3 regions of the Halomonas sp. AOP7-E1-9 genome follow, and region 2 is predicted to be linked to each of the others. Evidence: predicted binding sites of a transcription regulator. Region 2 holds the regulator's gene; each other region holds the start of a gene.
The links. Region 2 encodes sigma-54, which starts transcription at its own class of promoters, with help from an activator protein. Its sites were predicted from a motif close to TGGCACNNNNNTTGCTNT; they were not measured.
Positions count from the first base shown of each region.

Region 1: a site for sigma-54 is predicted at 1,130-1,147, ahead of ACT3R4_RS07350 (urease accessory protein UreD). Genes of this name have one in related genera too.
Region 3: a site for sigma-54 is predicted at 731-748, ahead of ACT3R4_RS08600 (nitrate reductase). Genes of this name have one in related genera too.

Region 1 covers NZ_JBQSVC010000009.1:29,274-31,476, reverse strand. The annotation lists gene ACT3R4_RS07360 (TonB-dependent receptor domain-containing protein) at 1-368, opposite strand, end outside; gene ACT3R4_RS07355 (hypothetical protein) at 582-785, shown strand; gene ACT3R4_RS07350 (urease accessory protein UreD) at 1,189-2,064, shown strand; gene ACT3R4_RS07345 (urease subunit gamma) at 2,087-2,203, shown strand, end outside.
Region 2 covers NZ_JBQSVC010000001.1:171,944-174,146, reverse strand. The annotation lists gene hpf (ribosome hibernation-promoting factor, HPF/YfiA family) at 1-71, opposite strand, end outside; gene ACT3R4_RS00840 (RNA polymerase factor sigma-54) at 170-1,582, opposite strand; gene lptB (LPS export ABC transporter ATP-binding protein) at 1,706-2,203, opposite strand, start outside.
Region 3 covers NZ_JBQSVC010000011.1:62,070-64,272, reverse strand. The annotation lists gene ACT3R4_RS08605 (NAD(P)/FAD-dependent oxidoreductase) at 1-232, opposite strand, end outside; gene ACT3R4_RS08600 (nitrate reductase) at 991-2,203, shown strand, end outside.

The sequences.
Region 1 (2,203 bases), on a different contig from region 2:
GTCAGCACGCGAAGACGTGAGCCAAACATGCCACGGAACACCGGGTCACCGTTGGTGCCGCCATTGCGAATGGCAGAGAACCCAGGGATGGTCTGAAGATAGTCGGCGCCGTCGCTGGCAGGGGCCGGTTGCCGCGGTATACGCGGGTCGGTTTCCACCGTGAGCGGTGAGCTTAGCGGTACAGCGGTCACGACCATCGTGTTTAACGCATGATGATGCTCGTGGTGAGCGGCAGTCGCCTGTGCCCATACGCCTTGAGCAACAACGCTCGATGCGGCAGCGACGCTTAATGTCAGTACGTGTCGTTGAAAACGTTTTTTTAAGCGGGCAGGCGTAACGACGCCATGCCCAATAGTTAGATGCGGCATGATGATCCCTTTTTTGGGTGTAGACAGACGCCAGCCAGAAGCAAACTTCAGGCTAAAAAGGCTGACGATGTGGCGTTACACGATCCGAAAAAAGGGCGGAGCGCGCGTTAGCGCGTGGGGGTAGTTATCACAGGACTTTATAGCCTGCGTCGGTTGCGTCAGCAGCTTATTATGCGTAATAAACGCTTGTAAGCTGATCGGAGGGAGAGAGGTATGCGCCGTTGGGAACTGTTGCCAGATGGCACAGTAACCACATTGGTGGAACCAGTTAAATATCGGTTCTACTTCATCAGCATGGCCCGCATGGTGGTGGTTTGCTTGAGGGGCAGTATGTTGATGATGACCGCCGCCTTGATGGTTAGAGTGATGACTAGCTTCGTGATGTGCGTGATGTTGCCCATCGGACTGATACTGTGAAATCAGCGGCCCAACTAACAGCAGCTGCATCGCCACAAACGCCATACAAAGCGCAATGCGATACCAGAGCTTGTTTGCTGAGCATTGTAACTGCACGAAGCCATCTACCTTGGTGGGCAACAGACAAGCTGTTGACGGAGGATGGCCCAATAGTATCGGAAAGTTCCCAAATAAGAAGTGTTGGGCGTGTGGTCTTTTGACACACAAGGGGCGGTTAACTACTTGTTCTTTTTGGTGCGGCCGACCCTTTTAATGATCTTTTTTGGTGCAAAAAGCCGTTAGTGCTGATGGGTTATGACGGCTAAAACTTTGCAGCGATAGTAAAAGTCCACTTTTCACCATTTTGGCGCATTCCTTGCATTTGAAAGGCTATGACCTATTCAAAAGGATGCGATCGTCTTCCATGACCTTGCGCGAACTCGCTACACCGTCCGGCCACCGCTTTGATCAGGAACGCCACTGGGCGGCCTCACTGGCGCTGCGTTTTGCCAAGCGCGATGGCGCTACGCGGTTAATCCAGGCACGTCACCAGGGGCCACTTCGGGTCCAGCGGCCGTTTTATCCTGAAGGCCGCCAGGAGGCGTGCCATATCTACGTGCTGCACCCACCCGGAGGATTGGTCAGCGGCGATGCGCTCACCATCAAGGCGCACGTCGAGCAAGGCGCACATGCCCTGCTGACTACCCCCGCGGCGAATAAGCTTTATAAGGCTGACAGCCAGGGGGTTGCCTGGAGCCAGTGTACCGAGCTTGAGGTCGCCGATAGCGCAACGCTTGAGTGGCTACCTCAGGAAACCATTGCCTTTGATGGCTCTAAAGGTGAACAGCGTACGCATATTGATCTTCATGGTAGTGCTCGCTGTTTAGGCTGGGAAGTCATGGCCTTGGGTCGCCCCGCGAGCGAGTTGCCGTACTTGTCAGGGCGCATTGAACAGTTTTTTCGTTTGACGCTGGATGGCAAGCCGCTATGGCTAGAACGCCAGCCGTTAGACCCGTTACACCCGCGCTTTACGGGACGCTGGGGGCAGGGCGGCGCTACGGTGCAGGCCACGCTTTGGGCGGTGGGAATGAGTGATGCGCCAGCGGCGATTGAGGAGTTGCGTAATGCCCTGCCGGATAATCCACGCTGGGCGGTAACGGTGCGCCAGGGCGTTTTATTGCTGCGCTATCTGGGTAACTCGCGAAATGAAGCCTGGGCGTTGTGCGAACAGGCCTGGAAATTGCTGCGCCCGCGCTGGATTGAGCGTGAGGCCCATATTCCGCGTATTTGGTTAACTTAATCGACTCTGTTGGAGACGCTCTATGGAATTAACCCCAAGAGATAAAGACAAGCTGTTGCTGTTTTCCGCCGCCCAGCTTGCCGAGCGGCGCAAAGCGCGAGGATTAAAGCTCAATTATCCCGAAGCGGTCGCGCTGATC
Region 2 (2,203 bases):
AGTTTTTCATTAACGTAGTCACGCAAGGCGTCAGTCAGTTCTACATGATGACCCGTGATATTTACTTGCATTGACGTGCTCCTTATCCATCGGACTGAATTTCGATTGTAACCCTTTTTACGGTGTTGCAAAGCCCCTGTCGCGAGTTTTGCCATTTCTCTTGTAACGACTAACGCAAACGACGACGTTCACTTGATGAGGGAATGCCCAGCGACTCACGATATTTCGCCACCGTACGGCGTGCCACTGTGATGCCGCCATCTCCCAGTAATGTCACCAAACGACTGTCCGAAAGAGGTTTGCCGGGAGGCTCATCTTGAATCAACTTTTTAAGCCGGGCGCGAATTGCGGTGCTTGAATGGCTGTCTGCGCCATCCTGCCCGCTAATTTGGCTTGAGAAAAAGTACTTGAGTTCGAATACGCCCCGTGGGGTATGGATATATTTTTGTGTGGTGACTCGAGAAATGGTTGATTCGTGCATCTCAACCGCCTCGGCAATATCGGCAAGAATCAACGGCTTCATCGCTTCTTCACCGTGCTCTAAAAAACCGATTTGGCGAGTGATAATCTCGCGTCCTACGCGTAGAAGCGTGTCGTTGCGGCTGGACAGGCTTTTGATTAGCCAGCGCGCTTCTTGCAAGTGCTCTTTTAAAAACTGGTTATCCTGACTCTTGTCTGCACGCTTGATTAAGCTGGCATAGTCGGGCTGGATACGCAGCCGGGGCAGGGCTTCAGGGTTAAGCTCCAGGTGCCAGCCTTCATGATCATGACGTACAACCAGGTCGGGCGTGATGTAGCTATCGTCGGTGACGCCATAAGCGCTGCCTGGGCGTGGGTCCAGGCTTCGGATCAGACCGATCACATCGTCTAGCTGCTCATCGTCCAGGCTTAGGCGGCGCTTTAATAGGCGCATGTCATTTTTGCCCAGCGCTTCAAGAAACTGACGAACCAATCGGCGCGCGGGAACCAGTAGGGGCGTGTCGTCGGGGAGCGTTGCTAGCTGAAGCATCAAACATTCGCGCAAGTCACGGGCGAAGACGCCCGTTGGCTCGAACTGCTGTAAGCGCATCAGAATGGTCTCCAACTCTCGCTGGCTGAGACCTTCGATGCTTTGAGCACGTAACCCATCGCGGATATCGTTGAGCGGCTGCGTCAGGTAGCCATTGGCATCCAGTGCATCAATCAGGCTTTCGGCGATTAGCTGCTCACGAGCCGTAAAATCGGTCATCGCCAGCTGCCAAAGGAGATGTCCATGCAGGCTTTGTCCCGCGGCCTGGCGTTCAAAATCGGGGCCTTCGCTGCTGCCAGAGCTACCCATGTCCTGGTAAGTGTCAGACCAGTCGCTATCGACAGACAGTTCCTCGGGAATGCTTTCTGACCACTCCTCGTCGGGTGTTTCGACGGTCGCCTGCTCGCCGAACTCGTCTTCCTGCTCCAGCATTGGGTTGGCATCCAGTGCCTGCTGAATTTCCTGACGTAGATCCAATGTCGATAGCTGTAGCAGTGCAATCGCTTGCTGCAGCTGAGGTGTCATGGTCAGCTGCGTACCGATACGCAATTGGAGAGAAGCTTTCATGACCATCTGAGAACCACTCGTTAATCGGAAAGCTTCACCCTAGTGCGAGTCATGTTGTTGTGCAAGTGCAATAAGCATGCCACTGATAAATTTTTTACTGCAGATCACTGTTTAGCGGTGAAATTAAATTCATAAGCGAAAATCAGCACCCAGGTAAACTTCCCTCACTTTTTGGTTATCAAGGATAGTCTGAGGGCTACCGCCAGCAATGATGTGGCCGTCACCGACAATATAGGCGATATCGCAAATATCCAGTGTTTCTCGGACGTTATGATCAGTAATTAGCACGCCAATGTGGCGCTGTTTTAAGGCGCGAATAATGCTCTTGATTTCGCCAACCGAGATGGGATCGACACCTGCAAATGGCTCGTCCAGCAAGATAAACGCGGGCTCTGTGGCCAAGGAACGGGCAATTTCGACGCGTCGCCGCTCGCCGCCGGAAAGGCTCATGCCCAGGTTGTCACGGATGTGGGTAATATGAAAGTCGTCAAGCAGGGCCTCAAGCCGCTGCTCTCGTCCTGCCCTGTCCAGATCTTTGCGGGTTTCCAGAATCGCCATAATATTATCCGCAACCGATAGCTTGCGAAAAATAGACGCTTCCTGGGGTAGATAGCCAATGCCGGCCAT
Region 3 (2,203 bases), on a different contig from region 2:
TGGCGTACCACTGCGTATCACGCAGGGCGAGGGCGCCAGCCGGCATTTCATCGGCGAGCAGTGGCGATAGCAGTATCCGGTTATAGGCGGGAGATACTTCTGCACCAATCACCGTTATCTGCTGGGGTCGATGAGGCAATTTAACGACGGCCTCTAGCAGTCGCTGGCTCGCCATGCCGTTGCCGATAACGACTAAGTGATCATCAGACGAGCACCGAGAGATAGCGATCATAGGTTGCTCCTTACTGTTTAGCGCTTGGCTACAAATGCCTATCCACAAATACTCGGCAGCGCTGAAGAAAAGCCAATAAAAAAAGCCCCTGAGTCAGCGTCCCGGGCAAATGGATTGCCAGGAAGGCCGTATCAGGGGCTTCGTTGCCCGGTAGCTGAGGCCAAACCCGTTAGCTGGGTTTCGCACAGAGCAGCCACCGTTGGCTGCCCGCTAAGCTTAAATTTATCTAATCAGTACAGGGCAATTAATCAGCCAAATATCGTTAATTATTTATTTTTTTATTGCTTATCAATAGCCTGTTTTAAGTAGGCAGGTTGACGATAACGCCTTTTTATCCGCCTAAGCGCAGACTGCGCACGCTATTGGTGCGCTAAGCGGTAAGAATGCACCGTGAGTAGTCAGCGTTAGCAAAAAACCTGCCTACAAGATAAGTCGAAAGATATTTTCTTGGTTACTAACCTTCTGTTTAATTTGGTGTTTTTGTTTTAATGGGTTGGTTGGCGTAGGCCTTGCTATTACCTTGGCAACAAGCAACAAAGCACAGACGGGTTTATCGGCACAATAAAATGCAGCCATTGAATTTGACGGGCAAATAACAACGCTAACGCCATCAGATGACAGGCCATTAATAAGTATGTCCAATCCCAGCAGTGCGACATTTGGCACCGGTGCAGGTGTCCCTGAGACAACGGCGTCCAGGCAGGCTTCTTTTGAGGCTAGCTTGGGCGCTTTTTGCTTTTAAGCGGGAGGAAATCAGTATGTCCCAGGCCACACGCTCGGCTTGTAAAGCAAACACAACGTGCCCTTATTGCGGTGTCGGCTGCGGCGTAATCGCCACTGTGGCTAGCGGCACAATCAGCGCCGTTGAAGGCGACCGCGACCACCCCGCCAACTTTGGTCGGCTATGTGTGAAAGGCTCGGCACTTCACGAAACCCTCGGCCACCATGACCGGCTCACCACGCCCTGGGTCGATGGCCAAGCGGTTGACTGGAATGTGGCGTTAACCACCTTGGCAGAGCGGTTGCAAACGACTCGCGCAACTTACGGCGCTGAGTCAGTCGGTGCCTATCTTTCAGGCCAGCTATTGACCGAAGATTACTATGTGGCCAATAAGCTATTTAAAGGCTTTTTAGGCACGCCGCACCTGGATACCAACTCGCGACTCTGCATGGCCTCTGCCGTGGCGGCGTATAAACGCTCGTTGGGCGCGGATGCTGTTCCCTGCAACTATGAAGATATTGAAGAGGCCGAGCTGGTGGTGCTGGTGGGCTCGAATCTGGCCTGGAATCATCCGGTGCTTTACCAGCGCTTAAAGGCCGCCAAAACGCGCAACCCGTTGATGCGCGTGGTGGTCATCGACCCGCGCGTGACCGACAGCTGCGAGATTGCCGACCTGTACCTGGGCATCGCACCCGGCAGCGATGCAGTGCTGTTTAACGGCCTGCTGGCCTGGATGGCTGAGAATAACAAGCTGGATCAGCTCTATCTGGATCGCCATACACAAGGTTTTGATGAAGCGCTGTTGGCTGCGAGCCACTGCGACATTAACGACGTAGCGGCCATATGTGATATCGACCCTGAGCGGCTGGAGACCTTTTACTACTGGTTTGCCAGCCAGCTCCATGTCGTGACGCTCTACTCCCAGGGCGTCAACCAATCCACCAGCGGTACCGATAAGTGCAATGCGATCATCAACTGCCATCTGGCGGGCGGCAAAATCGGATTGCCGGGGGCGGGGCCTTTCTCGATTACCGGCCAACCCAATGCCATGGGCGGGCGTGAAGTGGGTGGGCTTGCCAACCAGCTGGCCGCGCATATGGATTACCACACGCCCGGCGCCCTCAGGCGAGTCACCCGCTTCTGGGCGACGGAAACGTTAACTCCTGAATTGCCCCAGGCGCCTGGCTATAAGGCGATTGAGCTTTTTGAAGCAGTTGAGCGGGGCGACATAAAGGCGCTGTGGATAATGG